Regions from separate parts of the Sporosarcina sp. P25 genome, predicted to be linked through region 1. Evidence: a T-box and tRNA genes for the amino acid it is inferred to sense, from the RefSeq annotation. Region 1 holds a T-box; the other holds one or more tRNA genes.

Region 1 (15,604 bases):
TGATAAAAAAGCAGCAGAGAAACTCGCACTTTTTGAACAAATCTTTGGAATTTCCGAAGATGTCGTAACAGAAAAGGAACAGCTGGCATTCCAAGCAAAAGAACGTCTTCAAAAACGCGCTGATCAAAAAACAGATGGTGTGGATGTGACGAACGTACATTATCAACACTAATCCCAGGTGGTTCTGTATCTGTCTTTCACAAGAATGATACAGGCCCACTTTTTTAATGCAGGTAAATAAGCAATATATGTATAAACATTCGGCACACTAGTAGAAATACACTTACTATGGATGCAATTATTTGCAGTAACACCCTCTCATTTGAGACAATATAGACGAACACTCCTTACTAGCAAAAGAGAGATTTTCGCTTGAAAGGCAGAGAATAGCATATGGTTGATTTAACCGTCGCAAGGCTCCAGGAAGTCATGATTGTTCTTTATGCCCTCAGTCTTGTTTTTTACTTAATTGATTACTTGAAGAAGTCAAAAAGTTTTCAACGGATTGCTTTTTGGCTGATCGTTACCGTATGGGTTACACAAACTGCGATTTTATCCCTTTACATTATTCAGATGAAGCGCTTTCCGGTATTATCGCTAGTTGAAGGTATTTATTTTTATGTATGGTTGCTGGTCACATTATCTATCGTGTTCCAGTTGATTTACAAAGTGAATTTCATGGTATTTTTCACGAATATTATTGGATTTGTATTTTTAATGATTCATGTCTTTTCCAATTTGAAATATACAGCTTCCACTGTTGGTGATTCACTTATTTCAGAAGTATTATTTGTTCATATTACATCAGCAATCCTCTCCTATGCGGTGTTCGCGTTAGCATTTGTTTTCGCGGTATTATATTTGATTGTTTATAACGTTTTAAAAAGTAAGAAGTTTGGAAAACGCTTTTCCAGTCTACCTAATTTGCATCAGACGATGGTTGGAATGAAAATGTCGATCTATACCGGCATTCCGATTTTATTCGTCAGTTTATTATTCGGTGTTCAATGGGCGTATGTAGCGCTTGAACATTGGTCTCCTTTTGATGTGAAAATTATGGGGTCATTTGCAGTATTACTCATCTATTCTTCCGTTATTTATTTCAACTATAAGGGAAAGCTCCAATCAGTGGAGTTTGCCTGGATGACGATATTTGCATTTCTCTTAACGGTCGTTAATTTCTTTTTGGGCAGTACGCTGTCACAATTTCATTTATGGATATAAGAAAGGAAGAGTTTTGTGAGAAAAATTATTGTAGGTTCACGTAGAAGTAAGCTGGCGTTAACTCAAACGAAATGGTTCATTGAACAAATGAAGCAGGCAGGTGCACCATTTGAGTTTGAAGTGAAAGAGATTGTGACGAAAGGCGATCAAATCTTGGACGTCATGTTGTCAAAAGTTGGCGGTAAAGGGTTATTCGTAAAAGAAATCCAGCAAGCATTGTTTGATAAAGAAATTGATTTTGCCGTACATAGCATGAAAGATATGCCAGCGGTAATTCCAGACGGTTTGACTGTTGGCTGTATCCCTAAACGCGTAGATCCACGAGATGCATACATCGCAAACGACCATGTTCGCTTCATGGATTTACCAGTTGGAGCGGTTGTCGGAACATCAAGTCTTCGTCGTAGCTCACAGTTATTAATGTTGCGTCCAGATATAGAAATCAAGTGGATACGCGGCAATATTGACACACGTCTACGTAAGCTCCAAGATGGTGAATTTGATGCAATCCTCTTAGCAGCTGCAGGACTCAAGCGTATGGGCTGGGATGACAACATCGTCACAGAACACCTATCGATTGAAGATTGTATTCCAGCAGTTGGACAAGGTGCATTAGCGATTGAGTGTCGTGAAGACGATACAGAATTACTGGATGAACTAGCGAAATTAACAGATGAGAGCACCTGGATTGAGCTACAGGCTGAGCGCACGTTCCTAAATGAAATGGATGGTTCTTGCCAGGTACCAATCGGAGGATTTGCAAAGTTTGATGGTAATGAAGTGGAAATGACTGGTTTCATTGCGTCTCCTGATGCAATTCAAGTGTTCCGTGAAACGGTGAAAGGAACAGATCCTGTTGCAGTCGGTAAGGAAGTCAGTAGAATTTTACGTGACCAAGGTGCTGCTGAAGTAATCGAGAAAGTGAAGGCGGAAATGGATGCGTAACGCATTACCGTTAGCAGGAGAAACGGTTATTTTCACCGGAACACCAAAATCTGCGGAAGCTGCCGAACTTGTAAAAAAGTACGGTGGCATTCCGGTTTCAATTCCGCTAATTGAAGTGGGAGAAATACAGAAGAAGGCTGATCAGCAAAAGTTGCAACAAGCAATGAAAGCTGATTGGCTCATTTTTACGAGTCAATCAGCAGTTGCAGCGTTCCGTTCAAAAATGTTGCGGTTCAATGTAACGGCTGATGTGTTTAACGGAAAAGTTGCCGCAGTCGGAACTCGGACAGCAGCTGCATTAGATCGACTCGGTTTTGATGTATCTTTCATTCCAAGCGTGTTTAGTGCAGATGTTTTTGTCAAACAGTTTAATCCGGAAATGTCAGAACGATTACACGTGGTCTTTTTGAAAGGCACTCTCGCTGGCAGTTTGATTCGTGAGGAGTTGCCGTTTCATGTTTCAGAATGGACAGTTTATGAGACTAAAAGTGCAACGAATGAAATAGATAAATTGAGTCGTTTTATACTTCAAAAAAGTCAGGTGTCCGTGTTGTTCGCAAGTCCGTCGGCGGTGGATGTGTTTTCTACACGTATTGCACCGAAAACGACGTGGTTTGGTTTCACGGTTTGTGCAATCGGACATGTTACGGAACGTGCACTGTTAAAAGTGGGTGCACCTGTTCACGTCAAGCCGGAAACGTATACATTAGTCGAGCTAGTCCATGAGCTGGCCAAACGAAAGGGAGAATTCAATTGAATCCAATAGAATTTAAGCGTCATCGTAGACTTCGTACACATCCTACCGTTCGAGCGATGGTAAGAGAGACAGAAATTAAAGCAGCGGATTTCATTTATCCTATCTTTGTTACAGAAGGCGAGAATGTACGCAATCCAATCGCTTCTATGCCAGGAGTAGATCAGTTTTCTATTGATTTATTATTAAAAGAAACAGATGAAGTAGTCGAATTGGGAATTTCATCTATTATTTTATTCGGTATACCTTCCGAAAAGGACGCAACCGGTTCTGAAGCGTATGACGACGAAGGAATCATTCAGCGTGCAACACGCGCAGTGAAAGAACGTCACCCGGAATTAGTTGTAGTGGCAGATACTTGTCTATGCGAGTATACAGACCATGGTCACTGTGGCGTTATTCATGACCAGGATGTAGATAATGATGCCAGTCTTGTATTGCTTGCGAAGACAGCGGTTAGTCAAGCGAAAGCGGGGGCTGATATTATTGCGCCGTCGAATATGATGGACGGTTTTGTCGCTGTTATCCGTCAAGCGCTAGATGATGCAGGATTCCAAAACATTCCGATCATGTCGTATGCGGTTAAATATGCATCTGCTTATTACGGTCCATTCCGTGAAGCCGCACAATCCACACCGCAATTTGGCGATCGTAAAACGTATCAAATGGACCCGGCAAACCGTATGGAAGCAATGCGTGAAGCGGAGTCTGATATTCTTGAAGGCGCGGATTTCTTAATTGTTAAACCCGCATTGTCTTATCTCGATATCATTCGCGACGTAAAGAATCATGTGCTCTTGCCTGTCGTGGCGTATAACGTCAGTGGAGAATATGCAATGGTCAAAGCTGCTGCATTAAACGGCTGGGTAGACGAGAAGAAAATTGTATTAGAAACGTTAACAAGTATGAAGCGTGCAGGCGCAGATATCATCATGACATATCATGCAAAAGATGCTGCTCGCTGGTTGGAGGAGAAGTAATATGGGACAAAAAACATATACGAAATCTGAACAAGCGTTCAAAATAGCAGTTGATTTAATGCCAGGTGGCGTCAACTCACCAGTACGTGCATTCAAATCAGTTAATATGGATCCGATCTTCATGGAAAGTGGTAAAGGTGCGATCATTAAAGATATCGATGGCAATGAATATATTGATTACGTACTATCTTGGGGACCTCTAATCCTTGGACACACACATCCTGACGTAGTATCTGCAATACAGAAAGTAGCTGAAACAGGCACAAGTTTTGGAGCACCTACTCTTCTGGAAAATGAATTGGCAGAGCTTGTAATCGACCGTGTACCATCCATCGAGATGGTGCGTATGGTGTCTTCTGGTACGGAAGCAACAATGAGTGCTCTTCGTTTAGCACGTGGCTATACAAAGCGTAATAAAATCCTTAAATTCGAAGGTTGCTATCACGGACATGCGGATTCCTTGCTAATTAAAGCAGGATCGGGTGTCGCTACATTAGGTTTACCTGATAGCCCGGGGGTGCCTGAATCGATTGCACAAAACACGATTACGGTGCCGTACAACGATCTTGAAAGTGTTAAATTGGCTATTAAAGAGTATGGAGACGATTTAGCTGCAATTATTGTAGAACCGGTTGCAGGAAATATGGGTGTTGTGGGACCAGATAACGGCTTCCTTAAAGGCTTACGTGAGTTGACAGAAGAAAATGGTTCTTTACTGATTTTTGATGAAGTAATGACTGGGTTCCGTGTAGGATATAAATGTGCACAAGGTCATTTCAATATTAAACCTGACCTTACATGTCTTGGTAAAGTAATCGGTGGCGGACTGCCTGTAGGAGCATATGGCGGTTCTCGCGAAATTATGGAGCATGTGGCGCCTGCGGGAACTATTTATCAGGCGGGTACATTGTCTGGTAACCCGTTAGCGATGACAGCAGGTATTGCGACGTTGAGAAAGTTGACACCGAAAACATACGAACACTTCATCAAGCTTGGTGATCAGTTGGAAGAAGGTTTCCGCGCAGCAGCGAAAGCTAATAATATTCCACATACCGTCAACCGTGCCGGTTCAATGATCGGGTTCTTCTTTACAGATCAACGTGTCAATAACTACGATAAAGCGAAAACATCCGATTTGGAATTGTTTGCAGAATATTACCGTCTGATGGCGGAAGAAGGTATCTTCTTACCACCTTCCCAATTTGAAGGTATGTTCTTGTCGGCAGCTCACACAGAAGAGCATATCGCGAAAACTGTGGAAGCATTCCATACGGTATTTGCGAAATTGAAACGATAATTTTGAAGCGTCAGGCAGATTTTATTGCTTGGCGCTTTTTTATGCATGTACTTTGCGGGAGATAGCGCTGTTGCGATCACTTTATTCACACTCTACGCTATGCATCACTTCTAAACTGCTTCATTTCTTCATATAGTAGCCTGAGTTAAGAAAAGGAGTGAAGCGAAAATGACGACGCATCAATGGACATTGCAAGAGTCTTTTTATTTCCCTGTTGAGTACGGGGCATTTGCTGAATCGGCTGAGGTAAAGGTGACACCAGGGTTTACAGAAGAACGTACAGAAGAAGCAATTCGTTTGCAAGGGATCTATCATATTGCAGCAAACGTTGTATTTGATGCAGACAAACAAGTAGAATTGGCACCCGAAGATGTATTAGTCATTAATGACGTAGAAGTAGAAAGCAATAAAGGGTATTTTGAATATGCTGTGCCTTTGAATGTTGATCTACCAGTAGAACTCGATGGCGATTTGCAACTTGAAGTGCAAGACATCAAATCTTCATCACTGGAAGATGGAGGATTGAAACTTGAGTGGACCGTTCAATTGAAAAAGGAAGAGCCTGTACAAGAACCGGTTGCAATTGAAGAAGAGCCCGCAGCACCACAATTCGTAGCTGCATCGACATCCCATTTGGAGTTTCTCGCCAATGCAGATCGTGCAGTTGAGCAAGTAAATAATGAAATGGAAGACTTTCTCTTATACATCGCCGAGATGGATGACGATATAACGAGAAAGATCTTCCATTCAAATAATGTTTTTGTAGAAGCAGAAGGACAAAGCAGCGAATAAGCAAAATAATAAAAAGTCACCAGTGGTCGGGACAATTAGTAATCGAATCAACTGAAACACGGTTAATGGAATGATACAGCCTTTGCAGTAAAATCTTGTTTTCCGAAGCCACGGCGGCAATAGGTAGGGATTATAACCTCTTCTCATAATTCACCATCCTTTCTCTATAGACTACTATTCAGTTGACGGACTCTACATGTTTCGCTTATAATAGTGGGTATATGAATATAAATGCGAAGAGTAGGAAAGTACATGTGAACTGTTTTCTTTAGAGAGGGTGCGATTGGTGGAACGTACCTGGAAACCGCATATGGAAGTCCCCTATGAGCAGTTTTTGTGAAATGTAAGTAGCAGGAACCGGTGTAGACCGTTACCCAATCATGAAGATGTAATGCTTTTTTAGCGTTCATAAATAAAGGTGGTACCACGAGCTCCTTCGTCCTTTTACCGGGATGAGTGGGGCTTTTTTGTATCCCTTTTTATTTGAAGGAGGAAATGAAATGACTGACGAATTGACGATGCCGACCAAATACGATCCGCAGGCAGTTGAAAAAGGACGTTATGAATGGTGGCTTGAAGGTAAGTATTTTGAATCGGATGTAAAAAGCGAAAAAGAACCGTATACAATTGTTATCCCACCACCGAACGTCACAGGGAAACTTCATTTGGGACACGCATGGGATACGACTTTACAGGATATGCTCATCCGCATGAAGCGTATGCAAGGCTATGACGCACTGTGGTTGCCGGGAATGGACCACGCTGGAATTGCAACACAAGCGAGAGTAGAGGAAAAACTTCGCGCTGATGGCAAAACGCGTTATGATCTTGGACGCGAAAACTTCGTGCAAGAAACATGGAAGTGGAAAGAAGAATACGCGAGCCATATCCGTGCTCAGTGGGCGAAGCTTGGTCTGGCTCTTGATTACTCACAAGAGCGCTTTACTTTGGATGAAGGATTGTCAAAAGCAGTACGTGAAGTATTCGTTAAGTTGTATGAGAAAAAGCTTATCTACCGCGGAGAGTATATCATCAACTGGGATCCTGCAACGAAGACAGCGATATCTGATATTGAAGTTATTCATAAAGATGTGCAAGGTGCATTCTATCATATGCGTTACCCATTGGCAGATGGCACAGGATCGATTGAAATAGCGACAACACGTCCCGAAACGATGCTCGGTGATACAGCTGTTGCAGTTCACCCCGATGACGAACGCTACCAGCATTTAATCGGAAAGATGGTCAAATTGCCAATCGTAGGACGTGAGATTCCGATCGTAGCGGATGACTACGTCGAAATGGACTTTGGAAGCGGTGCAGTGAAAATTACACCAGCACATGACCCGAATGACTTTGAAATAGGTAACCGTCACAACTTGCCACGCGTGCTCGTCATGAATGAAGACGGTACGATGAATAAATTAGCAGGCAAGTATGAAGGCATGGATCGTTTCGAATTCCGTAAGCAAATCGTCAAAGACTTACAAGAAATGAATGTGCTATTTGAAATTGAAGATCATATGCACTCTGTCGGACACTCGGAACGAAGTGGCGCAGTAGTGGAGCCGTATTTATCTACACAATGGTTCGTCAATATGCAGCCACTTGCTGAGCAAGCAATCAAACTGCAGAAAAACGAAGAAGAAAAAGTGATGTTTGTTCCTGAACGTTTCGAGAAAACTTACTTAGGATGGATGGAAAATGTCCATGACTGGTGTATTTCTCGTCAACTATGGTGGGGCCACCGAATTCCGGCTTGGTATCATAACACGACAGGTGAAATTTATGTGGGTCAAGAAGCTCCGGCTGATGAAGAAAACTGGACTCAGGACAATGATGTACTAGATACTTGGTTCTCATCTGCCTTATGGCCGTTTTCAACTATGGGCTGGCCAGACGTTGACAGCGAAACGTTCAAAAAATATTACCCAACAGATGCCCTTGTTACAGGATATGATATTATCTTCTTTTGGGTGTCCCGCATGATCTTCCAAGCTCTCGAATTCACGGAAGAGCGTCCATTCAAGGATGTCTTAATCCACGGATTAGTACGCGCGGAAGACGGGCGAAAAATGTCTAAATCTCTCGGCAACGGTGTAGATCCAATGGACGTAATTGAGCAGTATGGTGCAGATGCATTGCGTTACTTCTTGGCAACTGGTTCTTCACCAGGACAAGATCTACGTTACTCTACAGAAAAAGTAGAAGCAATCTGGAACTTTGCCAATAAAATTTGGAACGCTTCCCGTTTCGCATTAATGAATATGGATGGTATGAAGTATGAGGAAATTGATTTGTCAGGAAAGAAATCTGTTGCAGATGCATGGATTTTAACTCGTCTGAATGAAACAATTGAATCGGTAACTAGCTTGGCTGACCGGTATGAATTCGGTGAAATGGGCCGCGCGTTATATAACTTCATCTGGGATGACTTCTGTGACTGGTATATCGAAATGGCGAAATTGCCACTATACGGTGAAGACGAAGCGGCGAAAAAAATGACACGTTCGGTTCTTGCACATGTTCTGGATCAAACGATGCGTTTATTGCATCCATTGATGCCTTTCATTACAGAAGAGATTTGGCAGAACCTTCCGCATGAAGGGGAGTCCATCACAGTGGCGAAGTGGCCTGAAGTAGATACGGCAATCATGGACAAGTCTCGTGCTTCACATATGAAATTATTGATGGATATCATCAAATCAGTACGCAATATCCGTGCAGAAGTAAATACACCGATGAGTCGTAAAGTCGATTTGTATATTTCAGCGATAGACGAGAAGACAGTGGCGGTACTTGAAGAGAACCGTAACTATTTGGAGCGATTCTGTAATCCAGAGACGCTGACAATTGGTGTGAAGGTGAATGCGCCAGGTAAGACAATGTCAGCCGTCGTGACGGGTGCAGAGTTGTACTTACCACTTGAGGGATTGATTGATATTGAGGAAGAGTTGGCTCGTTTGACGAAAGAGCTTGGCAAGTGGCAAGGTGAAGTGAAGCGGGTTCAGGGCAAGTTGTCGAATGAACGATTTACTGCCAAAGCGCCTGAATCGGTTGTTGAGGAAGAGCGTGCCAAAGAGAAGGATTATTTGGAGAAGTATGCGGCAGTTGAGCGTCGTATTGCTGAACTGAAGGAAATTTAAATTGGTGTATAGATAGTTAAAGCCCATTCGACAGCGTGATGCTGTTGAGTGGGCTTTTTGCATTGTGTGGGAAGAAGAAATAGTTTAAACCCAAACTGAAGTCAAAATTTACTCTCCAAAAATAATCTTAATAACATCCAGTAATACCCTATGGATAGTATTACTGGATAGTTATGGGTATAATTGAATTCATAATATTTAGAACATAAGTGGGAGGGTGTATATGGATTTTTTTGTTCGCGAGATGGGGGAAAAGGATATTGTGAAAGTGCGTGATATCGCGGTGGAAAGTTGGCGTGCTACGTATGCGGCGATTATTCCCCGGGAGATACAGGATGATTTTCTCCGGGTGGCGTATAGTGACGAGATGCTGAAGAAGCGTTTAAGTAGTTCACATATGTGGGTTGTGGAGACTGAAGGTGAAGTAGCTGGATTTGTGGATTTTTCCCCTGCAGATGAAACAGGCAGAGTGGAACTGCGCGCGATATATTTTTATCCCGACAAACAGCGCAAAGGTATGGGGACAGCGTTGTTAAAGAGAGGTATGGATGAGCTTGCGGACTCAACAGAAATTATAGTAGGGGTGGAGAAAGAAAATAGGATAGGACTGCAGTTTTATGAAGCGAAAGGATTTAAAGTGGTTAAAGAATTTGATGAGGATTTTGCTGGGCATCCAATGAAGACAGTTCAGATGGTGCTAGTGATATGACTGAAATGGGGTGGAATATTATTGAAACGGATCATATGGATTGCAGTGAATCTACTTTCGGGTGTATTCGTAATAATAAATAGTGTGGTAGGTTTTGGAATCAGCGGTATGGGGGAAGGTTCCACCAATAATTTCATGATACTTGGTTTAGCAGCTATTTGGGCAATTGGTCTCGTCTTGCAATTGAAGAAAAAGGGACGGGCTATCGGATTACTTATCACATTCATTCCTGTAATGTTCATTGTTTATATTTATCTCAAAGCTTCTATGATGTAATACAAAACTGAATCAGAACTGAAAGTCAGGAGGTGTATGATGAAGCGTATCGCGGTTATTTTATTGATGCTTATATTATCAGGTGCATTTGCGGCTTGTGCTAGCAGCCCAGGGGAGCAAGAGGGTGGATATTTAACGAAGAAACAAGTATTGAAACAAGATCCGACTGCTGATTTGTTGGAGTATGACGGCAAGGTGTATAAAACAAATATTGACTGGACTGAATTTGAAAAATTGACTAAAGGGGACAAGCTTGGTGAGGTTTCTGAAGGCATGGCGAAGCATGTCCCTGACGGAGCCGAGATCTATGCGACAAATGAACGCGATGATGTGTTAATTGTGGACTATATGCAAGTGGAAAAAAGATATTTATTACAAATAGGAGAATAAAGATGCGCTTTCCCCTGAAAGTTGCAACGCACATATATTAAAGAGGATAGAGAAATGAATTTGGAGAGTGAAGCATGGAGGAAAATCTTTTCGAGCAAATGGCAAAAAGGTATGATACTGCAGAACGGCAGGAATTAGCCAAGATAGTAGTGAAAGAAGTAAAGCCTGAAATACAACACAGTCGTTCCAAAACATTAATTGATTATGGAAGCGGTACAGGACTCGTTGGTTTAGCATTATCGGACTTGGTGGAGTCAATTTTGCTAGTAGATTCATCACAGCAGATGTTGGAAGTAGCACAGGCTAAAATTTCTCGCAATGATATTACAAATGCAAAAGTTCTTTATACTGATTTCACTCAGGAAAGTCCGACACTTCAGGCAGATATTGTGTTAGTATCATTGGTTCTTCTACATGTTCCGGATACCAAAAAGATCGTACAAGAATTATATAATGCTCTCACTGATGGCGGTAAATTAATTATTATCGATTTTGAGAAAAATGATAAAGTGAATCATCCTAAAGTTCATAATGGTTTTGTACATGAAGAGTTGAAGCAGTTGTTAACAGAAGTAGGTTTTATCCATATTGAAATTAGAAACTTCTATAGCGGGAAGAATATTTTCGTAAACGAGGATGCCACGATGTTTATATCGACCGGTATCAAGTGATGTATGAAAACAGGAAAGTTTAACATTGTCAAGAAAGACAATCAAAAGGAGGCTTAATATGCTGACAAAACCTACTACACTTCAACGGGGAGATACAGTCGCGACGGTAAGTCCATCATGGGGAGGCGCGGGTGAACCGGAGCTTAAGTGGCGTTATGAACAAGGTGTAAAAAGGCTAGAGGAAGTCTTTGGATTGACAGTAGTTCCGATGCCAAACAGTTTAAAGGGAGCCGACTATCTTTATCAGAACCCCAAAGCGCGTGCTGAAGATCTGATGACGGCATTTCGCGACCCTTCCATTAAAGCGATTTTTGCGAATATCGGGGGAGAAGACAGTATTCGCTTGCTTCCTTATGTGGACTTTACAGTAATACAAAACAATCCGAAGATATTCATCGGATACTCTGATGTCACGATATCTCATTTATTTTGCCATAAGGCAGGTATTTCCTCTTTCTACGGGCCGGCTATTTTAACGGACTTCGCCGAAAATGTGGAGATGGACCCTTATACAGTTGAAATGGTAAACCGGACTCTCTTTTCCAATGAAATAATCGGTGAGATTGAACCTGCCGAAAGTTGGACAAGTGAGAGGTTAGAATGGATTGAACTGAATAAACATACACGTCGTACGATGAATCAAAATAGGGGTTATGAGTTGCTTCAAGGTTCCGGTACTGTAAAAGGCAGACTAATCGGTGGCTGTATGGAAGTGTTGGAGTTTGCGAAAGGGACGAAACTGTGGCCGGATACAGAATACTGGAACGATAGTATTCTGTTCTTTGAAACGTCTGAAGAAAAACCTGCCCCTAGTTTGATTCGATACTGGTTGAGAAATTATGCTGCGCAAGGAATTTTGCAAAAAGCGAATGGAATTATTTTTGGGAAACCGCAAGATGAGAAATATTATGCGGAGTATAAAGTGGAAATTCTTAAAGTGATGAAAGAATATCAGTTGGAGCAGCTGCCTATTTTATATAATTTGAACTTCGGTCATACGGAACCTAAGTTTATTTTACCGTATGGGGCGATGGCGGAGATTGATTGTGAACACAAGACGTTTTCGATTCTCGAGAATGGAGTTATGTGAAAAAGTAGATACATGATTTTTTAATTTTTACAGATCAGCAATCGCATCCACAATGTGCTCTGCAAAGCGAAATGGGATCATGTCTTCACTTGTTACGCTAATAAATAATATGGAATACCTGATAAAGAAGAATTGACTACGGTGAATATCGAGTGGGATTCGGATAAATTTTATACTAAGAAAAATTAAAAATCTTTCATTCTAGTTTACATAATATAGTTATAGGTGCTGATAGAGAGGAGAATAGTTATGCAAACAATTATCGAAATTCTAGGCATAGTATTACCGATTATAATAGCGGGCTTTATTGTGTTATTTGTCATTAAGAGACTGGATCAGAAAACGAAGCAAGGTGCGATGCCTAAGAAAAAATCGAAGAGTTCTCAGACATTGTTGGATAGTTTGATACCTCTTGGAATGTTGGCCGGTTGTATAGTGGGTTTACTAATCAGTATGATTTCTCCTATTTCGTTAGGATTTGCCTTTAGTTTAGGTGCTTCATTAGGTTTATTAGGTGGATATTTTGCTTATGAGAGTTATGGTAATAAAGAAGAAATATAATTGTACAGGGCACGATCTAGAAAAGAGGGTTTCGATATGATGAAAAAAGTAGGATCAGCGCTTGTAGCCTTATTCATAATGGAATCAGTAACTTTTAGTAAACCAGTTTCGTGAGTGGATATGAGGATGAATTACGTGAGGAGGAAATGAATGATTGAAAAGAAATCTACTTCTGAAACTTGTATCATAGTTCTTCATGAAATCTACGGAATAAATCAATTTATGAAAGACATTTGTGAATCGTTGTCTGAGAAAGGCTTCGATGTGATCTGTCCCAATCTGATACCGCAGGAAATCCCTTTTGATTATTCGCAGGAAGAGTTAGCTTATGGAAACTTCATGGACCGTGCAGGTTTTGAAAATAGCGCACATAAGGTTAAAGAGCTACTAATGGATATGAAAAATCGGTATGTAAAAGTATTTATCCTTGGATTTAGTGTGGGGGCGACAATTGCTTGGCTATGCAGTGAGGAAGAATGCGTTGATGGGATCATTGGATACTATGGATCGCGAATTCGGGATTATGTTGGTGTTAATCCAACTTGTCCGACGTTATTGTATTTTCCAAATGCTGAGAAGTCATTTGATGTCAATGAAATGCTTTTGAAACTAGAGAAGCCGAACGTAGATGTATTTATGTATGAAGGTCTACACGGATTTAGTGATCCCTACGCTTTTGCATACAATGAAGAATCGGCTTATATCACCTGTAACCAAACGATAGACTTCTTCAGAGATAATGGATAGAGAGAAGCACTTTTTACATTTTAAATAAATTGATATAACAAACAAAACTGGGTATTGTACCAAAATAAAGTGCCGTGTTTTCGTTTTGGGAGGCGTGTTTGGAAACATCACTCAGGATCCTGTTTGATGATTTGAACTTGATCACCAGTAGAGAAGGCAATAAAAGATATATAATGTTTTTTGTCAACGGGTGATCACTTGAGATAAAACGTTCATTATCTACTTCTTCAATCGTAAGTTTTACTTCCTCTTGGAGGTGCTTCAAGTATTGGGCTTTCTTTTTGACCTTGTTGTGGCAGTAGCACTATTAGAAAGAGGATAGAAAATGAAAGAAATTCAAAAGCACGCTGTTATTATTGCGATTCTAGCATTCATGTTTTTCTTGGTTTTATCATTGATAACGAGTAATTGGAAATTTCTTTTATGGAGTATTGTACCAATCTTTTTATCACTCATGACGGCTTTCTTTGCTAAATCCAATGCTAGAGATTAAATGGATTTCAACCCCTTGCTTAAAAGAGACTGTCACAAAAAATCATTGTGAAATGACTTTCTGCGGTAGTCTCTATTTTTTATAACCATAACGTCTCGCCAATAAGCAACTTCTTTAATTGATCTTCATTTAACTGCAATCTGTTCCACTCAGCATTCAGTCTTTCAAGCGCTTCGGGTCCAGTATCGTCAGCTAAATGATAAGTTCCGTAATGCATCGGTATAAATGTTTGACCAGCTACCTCCAAAAAACCTTTCACTGCATCCTCAGGTGTGAGGTGACTTTCCTTCATAAACCATTCTGGCTCATATGCCCCGATCGGCATGATCACCGTGTTAATAGTGAACTGCTTCGCTATCTCTGAAAATCCACGGAAATATCCCGTATCTCCAACGAAATAAATCGATTGCTCAGCACTTTCGATAATCCAGCCACCCCAATGAGAAGTATTCGTATCCGTCAATGTCCGTTTCGTCCAATGTTGCGCAGGAACGAACGAGAATTTCAGGCCTTCAAACACAAATGAATCAAACCATTCTGCTTCGATGACCTTTTTAATTCCTCTAATTTGGAACTTTCTCCGTAAGCCAACAGGAACAAAATATATAGGTTTCCCTTTTAGGTGTTTGATCGTGCCGAAGTCCAAATGATCATAATGTCCATGTGAAATAACCACAACGTCAATCTCTGGCAATTCATCTAGTGCAATTCCTGGTTCCGTTAATCGATTCTGAAATCCCATCCGTTTTGCCCAAACTGGATCAGTAATCACATTAAGGCCGCTAATTTGAATTAAAAATGTGGAGTGCCCAATCCAAGTAATGGTTGCTTCGGATCGATTGGCTACGAGCTTTTCTATTTCTTTAATCGGCGCTTGTTCGATTACGATCCGTAAATCTTTCTTTTTTTCATTACGTTCTTTCTGCCAACGAATCATTTCTCTAACTGATTTACTCGTATCTACGTCATCCAAATTAGTATAGCGTTTTCTCATCATTCAACACCCAATTGATTTTTGACATATTCCAATAATTTCTTGGCAACTGAAAAATCGTGTGTTTGATAGAGTGAACGGGCGCCAACGGGATCCTCGATTTCATTCAATAACCAGCCGCCTGTAATTGGAAGTATGAAATCAATGCCAATATAGTCACTAGAAATTGCCCGGGAAATCGTTTGAACTTGATTGGTTTCAGTGTCGTTCAACGTATATTTTTCAACAGTGCCACCTAAAGTGAAGTTGGATTTGAACGAATCTTTCGCCCCAGATCGTTTTACAGCACCTAATACTTCATTGCCGAGCATGAATACTCGAACATCTGTTGCATTCGATTCGATGAAGGGCTGCGCGATTAGTTCATTGTGATCGAACTGATTTAGAATATCCTCAGTTTGTTGTACAGATTCACATAGAAATACTTCGCTACCACCATGGCCTCCGCGAGTTTTCAGTACAAAAGGCAACGTAGGAAGTTGGTCCGCTCTGAATGTGGGGACGACGGAAATGCCAAGTAGAGTAGCAAGTTCAA
Region 2 (15,604 bases), on a different contig from region 1:
TGAATAATGAACATGTGAAACTAGCAAAGGTACTGCTATATGAAGATGAATTGCTTGCCGGGATCCGTGTCAATACGTTTTCCCGATTTCAAAAGAAGACTATTGCTGGAAAAATTCAAAAGAAATTGGAACGTGAATATCCTGATTTGAAAATTACGGTGTCAGCAGACAGTAAAATCTTGATGGAGACGGAGAAGCTGATAAATAAAAAAAGCGAAAAAAATTATCGAAAGAAAATAGATAAAATCAAATCAATCGAAAAGGAGCAAACCTAATGCAACAGGAAAAGTATGCCCAAATAGAGAAAGAGTTATCACCTAAACCACCTATTATGAAAAATGTAATTAGAGCGTTCTTGACTGGTGGATTGATTTGTTTGATTGGACAGTTTATTGCACTATTTTACATTACGTACTTTGACTTTACGGAACGCACAGCGAGTAATCCAACAGTTGCCACTATGATTTTTATTTCGATGCTGTTAACGGGGTTTGGATTATATAAAAAGATTTCTCAATTTGGTGGAGCGGGCGCAGCGGTGCCGATTACGGGATTCGGCAATGCGGTCGTCTCAGCTGCTATTGAACATAAATCGGAAGGATATGTCTTAGGGGTTGGCGGGAATATGTTTAAATTAGCGGGTTCAGTTATTTTATTCGGTGTGTTCTCTGCCTTCGTCGTAGCGCTGATCAAGACCATCTTAGTGAAATTTGGTGTGGCTTCATGGTAAAACGAGGCGTGTTGACCTTTCAATCCAAGCCGAGTCTTTATGCTACAGGTGTAACGGCAGGTCCACTGGAAAAAAAGAAAAGCGTGTTTGCACAGAAATTCGATAAAGTATATGAAGATGAGCGATGTGATTTACCGACAAACGAAGACGGTCATAAGCAACTAATGTATGATGCTGTGTTGATTGCACTTAGTAAAGCGAAGAAACAACCGGATAAAATGGATTTTTTCTTAACTGGTGATTTGGTCAATCAAATGACACCTTCTAATTTTACAGCCCATGCCCTAGCGATCCCCTATATTGGACTGTTTTCCGCTTGTGCTACGTCAGTTTCTTCTATGATTACTGCGGCATTACTCGCGGATGCGAAGCACGCAAATTGGATCATTGCCGGTTCGTCTAGTCATCATAATGCAATTGAACGACAGTTTCGATATCCACTTGAGTATGGTTCGCAAAAAGGAGCAACTGCACAGTGGACGGTCACGGCGGCTGGTGCAGTATTGATTGGACAACATAAACAAGGAACTCCCGTGATTAACTGCGCCACTATAGGAAAAGTGATAGATATGGGGATGACAGATCCGTTGAACATGGGATCTGCGATGGCTCCAGCAGCCAGTGATACATTGATGAATCATTTAATAGGACATGGTAGGACCATCGATGATTATGACACCATCATCACAGGGGATTTAGGAAGTAATGGTTTCAACATCTTTAAAGCGTTAGCGAATGAAAATGGTTTACCGCATACGAAAAACTTTCGGGATGCCGGAGAAGAGTTTTATGGAAATGACCCGTCCTTTAAAGCAGGAGCCAGTGGATCTGGGTGTTCAGCAGCGGTATTTTTTTCCGATGTCTATCAAAAAATGCTGGCGGGTGAGTATAAGCGGGTTTTATTGCTAGCAACGGGTGCTTTACTATCCCCCTTGTCATTTCAACAAGGAGATACGATTCCGTGTATCGCTCACGCTGTTGAACTGACAATGGATGAGGTGACGGCAGAATGATATCTATATACATTACATCGTTTATAGTGGGTGGCTTGATTTGTGTCATCGGGCAATTACTGATGGATGTCGCAAAGTTAACGCCTGCCCACACATTATGTTCATTGGTTGTGGCGGGATCGGTGCTCGATGGTATCGGCTGGTATGAACCATTTATTGATTTTGCTGGCACTGGTGCTACGATTCCAATTACTTCATTCGGTAACGCATTGACACATGGCGCGATGGCAGAAGCTGAGAAACATGGCCTAATCGGTGTGGTAACTGGCATGTTTGAAGTGACAAGTTCGGGAATCAGTGCGGCAATTATTTTCGGCCTAATCGGCGCATTGCTCTTTACATCAAAAGGAAATATTTAAACTACTCAAACGCCCTCTCCAATTCATTCTCCTCTGCATATAGTAGAGAAGAAAGGAAGGAGGGGTTTTTCATGTACGGATGTTATCCATCTCAAGGTGGCTACGGATACGGCGGAGGATGTGGTGAACGTTATGGCGGTTCTTCATTCGTCTTGATTGTAGTTCTGTTTATTTTATTGATCATTGTAGGCAGAAGCTATTTCTAAGGAGGAGAACTGAATATGAACGATTCATTCTTTAAAAAAATAGAATCTAAAACGGGTGTGCCGATGGAGGAAGTATTCGCATTAGCCAACGCAATCCAATATGCCGATTTCAAAGACGAAAAACAAGTAAGAAAAATCATTCAAAAAGTTAGTCAAGTAGCTAAAAAAGATGTGCCACAATCAGTGGAAGATGAATTAGTTAACTCCATTGTGACAAGTGGTAAAGGACTGAATTTGAACGATATATCACAAATGCTAGGTGGTAAGTAAAATAAATATACTAAAACATGTTTAGAATGCTTGTAAAGTGGATAAACTACTAAAGAAGCTAGATTGAAAAGGGAGGTGCACGTCGTGGGTTATATACTACCAATACAAAATTACCAAGCGCAACAGTATGCAGAACGCATGAACAATGAACGTCATAATTTTGCTTATATCGGACGAGTGAGTCCTGTGCGACTGAACAACGGAGAATCGAGCTATTGGGAAGATGTTCTGGCAGACGAGGAAAGACGTCGTGAAGAGCAGATGAAACAACGAAAAAATCGTGCACCTCAACCTTTAGTTAAAAAAGGATTTATTGCGCCAAATCCAGTCCAATTATCATCTGAAATTGCAGATGTAGTTGGAAAGGGCCAATCGATTAACACGTATGTCTGACGCAATAAATAAAATACCCTTTACCACTAGTTATTAAAAGTGGTAAAGGGTATTTTTTACTGTCCAATCAGTTGTGCAACAAACTCTTCTCCATGGCGCGATGAGGTATATCTGCGTCCATGAATTCAGGCGATATGACGACGTAGCCCAGTTTTTCGTAAAAAGGCACAGCATAGGACTGTGCATTCAAAATCAGTTTTTTCATAGATTTCTTTATTGCATGTTCTTCTAATGTATTCATAATCAAACTCCCAAGATGTTTACCGCGGTGTTCGGGTAAAATACAGATTCTCTCTATTTTACCGTGAGCATTTACTAACCCTCTCATGCGGCCAGCACCGATTGGTTGATCCGCCCCGTCGTAGACAACAAAGTGGATCGCTTCTTGATCGTGTTCGTCCAGCTCGAGGATCAGCGGGACGCCTTGTTCTTCCACAAACACTTTTTTGCGGACAGAATACGCGTCTTGCTGACCTTTTTCATCTGAGACGATTTTTACTGTCATCTGCAAATCAAGACTCACGATCAAGACGGAACGTTTCATACACTGTCCATGATCCGTCTTCTAATTGATAGAGTAAATGAATACGATCGATGACTTCGGTGTGGTCGACACCTACCATTTTCATTTGGTTAATCACATCATCGTGTTCACCGGAAGTCAGGTTTTGCGCAATGGTAATATGCGGGACAAAAGCATAATTATTTTCATCATGATAAAAGTCTACATTTAAATCCTTGTGCAATGTAAGAATTTCTTCATTCGGTACAACTTTAAAGTAAATTGTGTTCGTCGTTGGCGCGAACGAGCTAACTTTTGTAACCTTCATCTCAAAAGGACTGTTTTTGATGGTGATTTCTTTTAATGCATTAGCTACTTCTTCAATTTCCTTATCATTCGCTTCGAATGGATTTTTCAGCGTCATGTGAGGTGTGATCAGCGCATAATGCGGATCATATCTCTTCCGATAACCGTTTGCTAAGTCTTGAAGTTTCTTTGAAGGGAATGCAACAATACCGTATTTCATTTAAGATTGCCTCCTTGTGAATTGACTGAATTTTAGGTACATCTATTTTAGTATATCAGAAAATAGTCTAACATGTCTCCTTCTATTACTAAAGGCTATTTATTTCGATCAAAGCGCGGCGAATATCAGGTTGCCATGATTTCCATGTATGATCTCCATCCAGTTCTTCATAATAGTAAGGAAAACTTTTTTCTTTAATAACTTTATGCAACTCGCGGTTAGGCGTTAAAAAATCCAATCTACCGTCAGCTGTTGTAGGTACATCCGTTTCTTTATCACCGATCACATGGTAAATAGAAAGGTTAGCAGGGTTTTGATTGTCTTTAACTGCTTCGAGTACTTGTTCGTTAACAAATGGTGAATGTAACACTACCTTTCCAAAGCAGTTTGGATATTTCAAAGCGGTTAATAAGGAAATCGATGCTGCCAATGAATCGCCCATTAGCATTCTTGAAGAGCCCATTTGGTATGTTGGGTAGGTTTCGTCAATATACTGAATTAACTCGTGCGCTAAAAAACGGATATACGCTTTGTGTCGATCACCTTCTGGATGATACATACGTCTGCGTTCTTGCACGGTTTTGTATGGAATACCGACGATGATGACTGGTTCAATGATTTCGTCTTCCATTAATTCATCGGCAATTCGGCCAATCCGTCCAAGTTGAAAATAATCTTTGCCATCAGAGACGAGCAGGACATTATGTTTGTATAAAGGAGAGTAGCGTGAAGGTAAATATATTAATAGTTCCATTTCTTCCTGTAGTTCATTACTGTAAAAACGGACTTCTTCAATTTTTCCTGGATTCATTTTGTAGGACCTCCATAATTAATGTACACTTACTAAATATCATACCGATAAATAACAGTGTAAAGCTAGTGAAAACTATTGCTTATGAAGAGAGAGAGGGGAAATAATATGGATGAAGGTAAGAATATTGTTCATTCGGACGTTGTGACAGCTGCAACAAAAGACGCGTTGATTCGCCGTGGGGTTAAGATTGAAGATATTGCAAAAATTGTTTATGAATTGCAAGTGCCTTATAACAAAGGATTGTCACTGGAACAATGTATCGATTCTGTAGAAAGTGTTCTTCGCAAACGTGAATTGCAACACGCAATATTGGTCGGGGTGGAATTGGATGAAATCGCTGAACGAGGTCAGTTATCGCAACCACTTCAGCAAATTGTTGAATCAGATGAAGGCTTATTTGGGGTGGATGAAACGATCGCGTTAGGTGCGGTCTACACGTATGGTTCAATCGCAGTGACTACATTCGGTCACTTAGACAAAAACAAAGTCGGTATCATCAACGAATTGGATACAAAAAAAGGAATTGGTATCCATACGTTCTTAGATGATTTAGTGGCCAGTGTAGCGGCGTGTGCGGCATCTAGAATTGCGCATAGAACGCGCGATTTGAAAGAAGCGGGTCTAACGTTTAAAGATGTACAAAATGGCAAGAGATCTTAACCGAATCGAACTGCTCTAGATCATCATGTCTAGCGGCAGTTTTTTATTATAAATGAAGTTGTCGGGTGCGTACCGGATTGCAGTTCTGTTAGGAGTTTGTGGTTTTGCTGGCGGTGAGAGTTCATTATACCCACTACACCTACCACAGCAGTTGGGTAGGTGTTTGGCAATACCTGATAAAAGCTATATAGACGAGGGTGAATAGCTTAAATGGAACATGCGATAATATATAATTTAATATTATATTGACAAGTTAAAGCGCTTTCATGGTAGAATGGTAGTGTCTATGACTACAAAATGTAAAGGGGAGATGGTCACATGAAGAAAAACTCACTTCGCCTACTGGCGTTAGTTTCCATGCTCGCGCTTCTTGTGCTCGCGGCTTGCGGTACCGACGAAAAAGCTGACGGGAACAAAGATGCAGACGGAAACAAAGATGACGGTAAGACAGAGCAAGACTACAAGTTCTTGAGCTTACTTACTGGGGGAACACAAGGAACTTATTATCCACTAGGTGGATCTTTTGCTGAATTCATTACTGAAGAGACAGGAATCAAGACGACTGCTGAAGTATCTCAAGCATCTGCTGCGAACATGACAGCGCTTAAAGATGGAGATGCAAACATTGCATTCGTACAAACAGACATTGCATATTACGCTTCTAAAGGTGAAATGATGTTTGACGGAGATGTAATCGACGAAGTATCTGCTATTGGTGCACTTTATCCGGAAACAGTTCAATTGGTTACGTTGAAGAAAAACAATATCAAGACATTTGAAGATCTAAAAGGCAAAAGCATTTCGATAGGAGCGCCAGGTTCAGGAACAGCTGCTAACGCTGAGCAATTGCTTGAAATCCATGGTTTAGCTTTAAGCGATATTAAAGCACAAAACTTGGACTTCGGTGAGTCACAAGAAAGTCTACAAGCTGGACAAATAGACGCAGCATTCATTACAGCTGGAACGCCAACAGGTGCTGTTGAAGGTCTAAACGCTACTTCAGAAGTTTTCATTATTCCAGTAGAAGACGACAAAGCTGACGAATTAATCGAGAAATATCCGTATTATACTAAAGAAATAATCCCTGCCGGAACTTATGGTTCTGAAGTAGAGACACCTGCAGTATCAGTAGGTGCAATGCTTGTTATGCAGAACGATATTTCTGAAGAACTTGGTTACCAGATCACAAAGGCAATTTATGAAAACGCTTCGAAAATCCAACATGCTAAAGGTGCTTTGATTAAAGCAGAAAACGGTTTGAATGGAATTGGTATTCCTGTACACCCAGGTGCACAGAAGTACTTTGACGAAGTGAACTAATAAACTGAGTAAGTCATCTGATAGGATCATGAGGGACGGTAAAGCGAAAGCTTTGTCCGTCCCATTCTTAATTTTTTAAAAACAATTGGCTGAATACATAAATTACTATGCTGATTGCAAGTAAGGGAACAGAAAGGATTAAGCGGATGAAATTACGAAAAATCGTTCTTCTGCTGACATTTCTAATAGGAATTGTAATGGTGATCGTATGGTTTTATCCATATAAACAAATGATCATACTTGAAGAGGTTCGGAGCGAACAGCCAAAAGCTTATTATCTTCCATTACACGAGAATCGAAATTTTCAAATACACTATATTCACTCGATCCATTTGTCCAATGTGAAGGAGCAATATCGCATTACTGACAATGGAAAGCTCCGTTTCGAATTTATGCAGTATGAAGACGTAGCCATCGGACTGCCAGGTTATGCAGAAGAAGGTGAAGCACTGCAAGTAGAAGATGGTGTTTATACGCTTACATTCGAAAACCGCGTGATCGATTCGTTTATTCTCTATGTAGGTAGGGTGAATACAGATCTGTTTTTGCGATATGAGCAACAAGATTATCATCTAAAAGAATTTCTTCAAAAGGGGCATTCTTATGAATTTCATGTGGCAAAGGTGTCAAATTATAAGATGTTTAAAGGAGTCAGATTAAATGGAAAACAATAAAGATCGGGAAAAAGATATTCCCGCCATCTCCAATGAAGAAATGGGTACGCTTTCTGAACAAGAGCAACTCGAAATTCTTCAAAAGTACGACCCAGAATCCAATACAAGAGATCTAAAAGGCCTTATTGGCAAGATTGTATTTTTCGGTTTATTGGCTTTTTCAATTTTCCAGTTATATACGGCCATTGGTAAACCATTTACAGCTCAAATTCAGCGATCTATTCACTTAGGATTTGCTTTATCCCTTATTTTCCTGTTGTTCCCTGCTAGAAAGAAAATTGGTGTGCGTCGTGACAAAGTACCGTTTTATGATATTATTCTATCTTTATTGGCGGTAGCAGTTGGTTTATACTGGCCGCTATTTATCGACGAGCTAGTATTTCGTGTGGGACGCGTATCCGATCTCGATTTAGTTATCGGTATTTTAGCGGTTTTACTGACACTAGAGGCAGCGAGACGTGCGGTAGGAATGCCGATCACGATCATTTCAGTAGTGTTTTTGGTGTATGCGTTCTTTGGACCGTATTTCCCAGGGTTCCTTGCACATAGAGGGCAAAGTGTAGAAAATCTCGTTCAACTAATGTTCTTTACAACGGACGGGATCCTCGGTACGCCAATTAGTGTATCCGCCACCTTCATATTCGTCTTCTTGTTGTTTGGAGCGTTCTTAGTGAAGACTGGCGTTGGTAATTACTTCAATGACTTGGCAGTAGTATTGGCGGGACGTTTGACTGGTGGACCTGCAAAAGTCGCCATTTTCTCAAGTGCTTTGCAAGGTACAATTTCAGGTAGTTCCGTAGCAAATGTTGTTGGATCCGGTTCATACACGATTCCGATGATGAAGAAGTTAGGTTATCGAAAAGAATTCGCAGGCGGAGTAGAGGCAGCCGCGTCTACAGGTGGTCAGATTATGCCACCGATTATGGGGGCCGCTGCATTCCTGATGGTTGAATTCATCGGCGGCGTTACCTATTGGGAAATTGCCAAAGCGGCAGCTATCCCTGCATTGCTGTACTTCACTGGAATTTGGATCATGACTCATTTCGAAGCAAAGCGTGTTGGTTTGCAAGGAATGGATGCGTCGCAAATTCCTAATCGAAAAGAAACGCTGAAAAAGATTTATTTATTACTACCGATTATAGGTATTATCGTTTTCCTCTTGGTGGGTATTCCAACGATGAAAGCGGCATTACTCGGTATCGTGCTAACCATTGCAGTGAGTGCAATCAGTAAAGAAACAAGAATTGGATTTAAAGATATGATTGATGCATTAGTAGACGGTGCTCGTACAGCATTGGCTGTAGCAGCAGCGACTGCCTGTGCAGGTATTATTGTCGGTGTTGTCGTCAAGACGGGTCTCGGGCTCAGCTTGGCAACGGGCCTGATCTCAGCAGCTGGCGGTAACATCTTGCTCACATTGATTTTCACGATGTTTGCAGCGATTATTTTGGGGATGGGTTCTCCAACGACAGCAAACTATGTTATTACATCTACAATCGCAGCACCTGCCATCATTACGCTATTGATGATGGATGAGCCTACAGGTGCCGCTGTGCCGATTGTAGTGGCGGTATCTGCCCACTTATTCGTATTTTACTTTGGTATCATTGCGGATATCACACCGCCTGTTGCATTAGCTGCCTTTGCAGCTTCGGGTATTTCTGGCGGAGATCCGATCAAAACGGGTGTCACGTCTGCAAAACTAGCGATTGCTGCCTTCATCATTCCATATATGTTCGTCTTTAATCCGGCTATGCTGATGCTCGACTCGAGTATTACGGAGATTGTATGGGTGACTGTGACCGCCATTATCGGTATGGTTGCAATCGGGGCAGGCATAATTGGCTTCTGGTATAATAAACTGAACTGGCTTCTACGAATTATCACAATATGTACAGGTATGTTGTTAATCTACCCAGAAACTATTACAGATATTATCGGTTTAGTATTATTCACTATCTTACTGGTGTCCCAGTGGATGGGGAATAAGAAAAATAATACGCCTACATTCGCTTCAAATTAAATAGCTTTTAAAAGACTTGTCGGCTTGAAACTGAGCTTGCAAGTCTTTTATTTTACTAATGAAAAAAGAATTTTCAGGTAATATATATGTTTTTTGTTATTTACTATTCTAGTTGAGTGAAAAGAACTAGAGTAAATAGATTTTTTACTAGAGGACGAGTCTAGGATATACAAGGGTTTCCTAAGAAAAATGAATTTCGGAACACATGACAAAATAAAAGTCAAGAAGCCGAAGGACTAAAAGTGAGTCGAATTATTTTGGACTAATTACGCAGTTTTACCAACGCGGGTTCTGTATATACTACATATAAGCGAATAAGTCATAACGAATAAAATATATAGATCGGTACAGAAACCAATCAAATCAAAAAGGAGAGAACATACTATGAATACACAAGAGACATGGTGGGAAAACGTATTTGAAGGGCATTTGGCACATGGTTTTAACAAAGAACGTATGAGTGAGCTGGATCATGAAGAGTTTTTATATTTTGAGAATGAATCAGTTGAAGAACAATTAAACCCCATGCAGTAAGTGAAAGGAGAAGCGTCTCTGAATAATGTAATGAACTTCCATAAAAATCGGTAATTTTTCTGATAGCATGGAAAAATTATCGATTTTTAATTTCGTTGTTTACAACTAGGAAAGAAAATGCTATTATAGTATTTGTGCTTGAGAGCCTAACTGGCTCACTTCAAAACGCACATCCTAGTAAGAACGATTCCGTAGCTCAGCTGGGAGAGCGCCACCTTGACAGGGTGGAGGTCGCTGGTTCGAGCCCAGTCGGAGTCATAGGTGCCAAACCTAAGTTATTTACCGTAGGAACACGGTTTATAACAATAAGCAGTCCTATTAGACCGAATGTCTAGGGGCTGTTTTTTTTTATGTCTAGATTTATTTTTCGCAATTACTGTCAAATGATATTCGAGCGCACCACCCGTCAAGCGGTGTATACTTATCATGCGAGTACCTATTTAAATAAGCAGGAGGCCAACATATAATGAAAAGAAAACAAGTAACATCTAATGTAAAAGAATATACAGTGGAACAACCGATAGAGTTATTGCCATACTTATTGAAGGTGATGTCAAAAAGCAGTAGAAATTCGGTAAAATCCATTCTTACGCGTGGTCAAGTTATGGTGGATGGTCAAATGACAACCAAACATAATCAGCCGTTAGCGCCTGGACAAAAGGTGGAAATACAAAGTAATAAAACAGCTATAAATGTCTCGAAGTTAGTCGGTGTATCTATTCTCCATGAAGATGACGATATCATCGTGATCAATAAAGAAGCAGGTATTCTTTCTGTAGCTTCTGAAAAAGAAAAAGATCAGACAGCCTATAGAGAAATCACAAAGTACGTGAAGAGGAGCCATCCTGAAAACCGAATTTTTGTTGTGCACCGTCTGGATAGAGATACATCAGGTGTGATGATGTTTGCCAAAAATGAAGAAACCCAGAAAGCTTTGCAAAGTACATGGAATGAATCGGTAAAGGAACGTTTGTATACTGCGCTTGTCGAAGGAAAAGTACGAACAGAATCAGGGACTATTTCGTCTTGGTTAACCGAAAATAGTGCGTTTAGAGTATATTCAAACCCAACTGATAATGGCGGCCAGCATGCCATTACACATTATAGAAGAGTACAAGCGAATAAAGATTGCTCATTGCTAGAAGTACTTCTAGAAACGGGTCGGAAAAACCAAATCCGTGTGCATATGGAAGAATTGGGTCATCCAGTGATAGGTGACAAAAAGTATGGTGCTACAGGTAACCCTTTGCGCAGAGTGGGACTTCATGCCACAGCTCTGTCTTTTCTACATCCACGTACAGGAGAATTAGTCCGATTTGAAGCAGAAATACCTCAGATCTTCATTACGCGCTCAAAATAATAAACCGTTCATTTTGCAGTTCCTTGGATTATCTAAGGAACTGCTTTTTCACGTCTTCATTCAAATCATCATTTGAATGAAGAAATTGACAAAATATCTAGAATTGCATATACTAAATTAAACAATCAAACGAACGATTGAATGATTAAATTGTTAAAATGAACGATTTTTCGAGGGGACTGATCACATGGCTTCAGAGAAAAATGTCTATCGCCTGCAAAATTTATCATGCACAAGTTGTGCTGCGAAATTCGAGAAAAATGTCCGACAAATTGATACTGTGGAAGATGTACAGTTAAACTTTGGCGCTTCCAAATTAACGGTGGCGGGAAATGCTTCTATTGTACAATTAGAAGAAGCGGGTGCATTTGACGGTATTAAAGTGTTCCCTGAAAAACAGCGGATTATTAAACAGCATACTCCTTTTTGGAAAAAACGTGAAAATCAAACGACTATTGCTTCGTTAGTTTTATTGCTAGCAGGGTATGCGGTATCTACCGCGAATGGTGATAATAATTGGCTATCGATCGCTCTGTTTCTCTCTGCCATTATAATCGGTGGATTCAGTTTGATGAAGGAAGGATTAACGAATCTTTTCAAACTTGAATTTGATATGTCTACATTGATGACCATCGCAGTCATTGGGGCTGCACTCATTGGTGACTGGGCGGAAGGGGCGGTCGTGGTCTTCCTCTTCTCCGTCAGTGAAGCATTGGAAAGTTACTCGATTGATAAAGCTAGAAATTCCATTACCTCACTCATTGAAATTGCCCCTACGACGGCCACTGTACTTCGCGGGAATAATGAATTTGAAGTAGATGTGGAAGATTTACGTATTGATGATGTGATTTTGATTAAACCGGGACAAAAGATTGCGATGGATGGCGAAGTGATTCAAGGTGATTCATCGGTTAACCAAGCCGCCATCACTGGTGAGTCTGTGCCTGTCCATAAAGTGCTTGGAGACGAAGTGTTTGCAGGGACTTTGAATGAAGAAGGCGCAATGCACGTCCGTGTGACGAAGCTTGCTGAAGATACTACCATTGCCAAAATCATTCACTTGGTCGAAGAAGCACAGGCGGAAAAAGCACCGACACAACAATTTGTCGATCGCTTTGCGAGATTCTATACACCAGCTATTTTAGTTATTTCTTTACTGATTATGATCATACCACCACTTTTAATGGGTGGAGTATGGGGTGAATGGTTCTATAAAGGTCTTGTCGTATTAGTAGTTGGTTGTCCTTGCGCTCTAGTCATTTCAACACCTATTGCGATCGTTACAGCCATTGGAAACGCTGCACGTAACGGTGTGTTGATCAAAGGCGGCATTCATTTAGAAGAGACAGGACAAATCAAAGTCGTGGCCTTCGATAAAACAGGTACGTTGACTGAAGGGCGTCCCGAAGTAACAGACGTCTTGACGGTTTCTTCATTGACTGAAGATCAAATCGTACAAAGAGCAGCTTCTATCGAGAAGTTCTCCCAACATCCATTAGCTTCATCGATTATGCGAGCAGCGAAGAAATTACCGCTTGGATTACTACCGGTACATCAATTCCAATCTATTACAGGCAAAGGTGCAAAAGCTGTGATTGGAGAGCATTTGGTGCATGTTGGTAGCCCTAAATTATTTAGGGAAATGAACACAGTGGAAGAATCCATTGATCAGCAGATTCTTACATTACAGAAACAAGGCAAAACAGTTATGCTTGTCTGGTCAGAAACAGGTCTAGAAGGAATTATAGCGGTAGCTGACCAAGTCCGTAAAAGTAGCTTGTATGTAATCCAGAAGCTTCATGAGATGGGCAAGAAAACAGTGATGCTAACAGGGGATAACCAATCGACCGCTTTGGCAATTGGAGCGCAACTCGGCTTAACAGAAGTCAAAGCAGAATTATTACCTGATCAAAAAGTCGAAATGATTAAATCGTTGAGTCAATACGGTAAAGTGGCGATGGTGGGTGACGGAGTGAACGACGCGCCGGCATTAGCTACCGCAAATATCGGTATTGCGATGGGTGGTGCGGGAACAGATACTGCACTTGAAACGGCGGATATCGCCTTGATGGCAGACGACTTGGAGAAACTTCCATATACAATTAAATTAAGCTCACGCACTAAACAAATCATCCTTCAAAATATTTCGATCGCACTTGGTTTAAAAGTGATTGCACTGCTTCTTATTGTTCCAGGCTGGTTGACATTATGGATGGCAGTCATGGCGGATATGGGTGCAACTGTCATTGTAGTATTAAATTCATTGCGACTCATGAAAAATAACATATAATATAAGTAGAAACTTCAGTCGAATCAATCGTCTGAAGTTTTTTCTATTGAATAAAATGGTAGACTGATAATAAGAATAATTATGAGGAGTGTGGATAATTTGGCAATGACCGGTCTAGAACTTGAAATGATTATGAACAAACAGAAACAATATTATGTATCAGGAGTGACGCGTAGTATTTCATTCCGAAAAATGATGTTGGAAAAACTGTATAAAGCGATTCAAAAGCACGAAAAAGAAATCTCGGATGCATTGCATAAAGACCTACACAAACCTCCGCTCGAAGCGTATGTGTCAGAAATAGGCTTCGTGTTATCTAGTATTACTCATATGATGGATCACTTGGAAGAATGGGCAGAGCCTGAAAAGGTGAAGACACCACTCCATTTACAACCAGCGACGAGCTTTATCGTAAAAGAACCATATGGCACCGTATTGATTATCGGACCATTCAACTATCCGTTCCAACTATTGATTGATCCGTTAATAGGTTCGATCGCAGCAGGGAACTGTACAGTGTTAAAACCTTCGGAAGATGCATTGCATACAGCTGCTGTCGTAGACAAAATCATTGCAAGTGTATTTCCGGTGGAGTATGTATCCGTTGTGCATGGTCACAAAGAAGAAACGCAACTGTTACTTGGCGCACCATTTGATTATGTATTCTTTACCGGAAGTGCAAAAGTAGGGAAAATTGTCATGAAAGCTTGTGCGGAGAGATTGACTCCATTGACACTAGAGTTAGGCGGGAAAAGTCCAGCCGTTGTTGACCATACTGCGGATATCAAAAAAGCAGCGGAGAAAATCGTTTGGGGTAAGTATATGAATGCAGGTCAAACGTGTGTAGCACCCGACTATGTGCTAGCTGACGTTTCGATTTACGATGAATTATTAAATGAAATGAAGAGTGCGATCCAACGCTATTACGGGAAAGACGCACAGAAGAGTGCTGACTACGGTCGCATCATTGCGGATCGTCATTTCGATCGATTAGCGAAAATATTAGATCAAGATCAAGCATATATCGTAGAAGGCGGCAAGACAGACGCAGCGGATAAATACATCGAGCCGACAATTTTAGCGCTTTCGGATTGGAATAGCGCAAGTATGCAAGAGGAGTTATTTGGCCCGATCTTGCCAGTCCTTCCGTATGATAATTTAGGTGTTGCAATTCAACAAATTAGCATGTTGCCAAAACCACTAGCAGCATACCTATTCACAGAGAACGATGAGGCAGCTAATCATTTCATCGAAGTTTTACCATTTGGCGGTGGTTGCATCAATGACACCATCTCACATGTTGCCAATATTCATTTACCATTTGGTGGAGTAGGACCTTCTGGAATAAATCAATACCATGGAAAAGCAAGCTTTGAAACATTCTCCCATTCGAAATCGATGATGAAAAAGAGTACTGCGGTATCGGTGCCTATAGCATTTCCTCCATACAAAGGAAAATTATCATTAGTAAAACGGTTCATTCGCTAACGGTAGCGAAATCCAAACTTTTGACCACGCGCTTTGCTGGCTGTTGACCAGCAAAGTGCCTTTGTGGTGAACAATAATTTTTAAGCAATTTATCGGCATTTAATAGAAATTTCATTCTATAGTCCAGGCTGGATGTGATAAGAAAAGACGGGTATGATAGGAATAATAGATAAAGTATATAACACTTTATTTTCCAAAATAAAAAGCCTTTTTGAATTACGATTCGCTTATTTGTTATAATTACAAGAGTTATTCACCAACATATTGGAGGAACCCATATGAACACGAAAGAATTATTATCCGTACTCCCTGTAAAAACAATAAAAGGAACATTGCCGGAAAATGTGACAGACGTGGCAGTGGACTCAAGAGCAGTTCAAGATGGAGGAGTATTTGTTTGTTTGAAAGGCTATACAGTGAACGGTCATCAATTCGTCAAAAG

What was found. A T-box is a leader RNA that pairs with one kind of tRNA and senses whether it is charged. The one in region 1 lies ahead of CSV70_RS05810 (valine--tRNA ligase), so its partner is inferred to be a tRNA-Val.
Region 2: it encodes a tRNA-Val, which carries the amino acid that the T-box ahead of CSV70_RS05810 (valine--tRNA ligase) is inferred to sense. The anticodon was not compared.

What each region holds. Positions count from the first base shown of each region.
Region 1 covers NZ_PDYV01000004.1:195,173-210,776, forward strand. The annotation lists gene hemA (glutamyl-tRNA reductase) at 1-172, shown strand, start outside; gene ccsA (cytochrome c biogenesis protein CcsA) at 394-1,224, shown strand; gene hemC (hydroxymethylbilane synthase) at 1,240-2,169, shown strand; gene CSV70_RS05785 (uroporphyrinogen-III synthase) at 2,162-2,926, shown strand; gene hemB (porphobilinogen synthase) at 2,923-3,903, shown strand; gene hemL (glutamate-1-semialdehyde 2,1-aminomutase) at 3,905-5,200, shown strand; gene CSV70_RS05800 (hypothetical protein) at 5,369-5,992, shown strand; T-box leader at 6,220-6,439, shown strand; gene CSV70_RS05810 (valine--tRNA ligase) at 6,493-9,138, shown strand; gene CSV70_RS05815 (GNAT family N-acetyltransferase) at 9,362-9,847, shown strand; gene CSV70_RS05820 (hypothetical protein) at 9,869-10,123, shown strand; gene CSV70_RS05825 (hypothetical protein) at 10,163-10,513, shown strand; gene CSV70_RS05830 (class I SAM-dependent DNA methyltransferase) at 10,588-11,184, shown strand; gene CSV70_RS05835 (S66 family peptidase) at 11,243-12,274, shown strand; gene CSV70_RS05840 (hypothetical protein) at 12,524-12,835, shown strand; gene CSV70_RS05845 (dienelactone hydrolase family protein) at 12,986-13,582, shown strand; gene CSV70_RS16430 (hypothetical protein) at 13,908-14,075, shown strand; gene CSV70_RS05850 (MBL fold metallo-hydrolase) at 14,155-15,069, opposite strand; gene CSV70_RS05855 (ATP-grasp domain-containing protein) at 15,069-15,604, opposite strand, start outside.
Region 2 covers NZ_PDYV01000005.1:11,595-27,198, forward strand. The annotation lists gene CSV70_RS06130 (hypothetical protein) at 1-275, shown strand, start outside; gene spoVAC (stage V sporulation protein AC) at 275-730, shown strand; gene CSV70_RS06140 (beta-ketoacyl-[acyl-carrier-protein] synthase family protein) at 724-1,743, shown strand; gene spoVAE (stage V sporulation protein AE) at 1,740-2,102, shown strand; gene CSV70_RS16740 (YjcZ family sporulation protein) at 2,174-2,308, shown strand; gene CSV70_RS06155 (stage VI sporulation protein F) at 2,324-2,578, shown strand; gene CSV70_RS06160 (hypothetical protein) at 2,663-2,971, shown strand; gene CSV70_RS06165 (GNAT family N-acetyltransferase) at 3,039-3,515, opposite strand; gene CSV70_RS06170 (YjcG family protein) at 3,484-3,999, opposite strand; gene CSV70_RS06175 (alpha/beta hydrolase) at 4,088-4,810, opposite strand; gene CSV70_RS06180 (phosphatidylglycerophosphatase A family protein) at 4,919-5,473, shown strand; gene CSV70_RS06185 (TAXI family TRAP transporter solute-binding subunit) at 5,792-6,793, shown strand; gene CSV70_RS06190 (DUF1850 domain-containing protein) at 6,940-7,467, shown strand; gene CSV70_RS06195 (TRAP transporter permease) at 7,508-9,490, shown strand; gene CSV70_RS16555 (hypothetical protein) at 9,875-10,024, shown strand; tRNA gene CSV70_RS06200 (tRNA-Val) at 10,210-10,282, shown strand; gene CSV70_RS06205 (RluA family pseudouridine synthase) at 10,491-11,384, shown strand; gene CSV70_RS06210 (heavy metal translocating P-type ATPase) at 11,572-13,674, shown strand; gene CSV70_RS06215 (aldehyde dehydrogenase) at 13,774-15,162, shown strand; gene CSV70_RS06220 (UDP-N-acetylmuramoyl-L-alanyl-D-glutamate--2,6-diaminopimelate ligase) at 15,441-15,604, shown strand, end outside.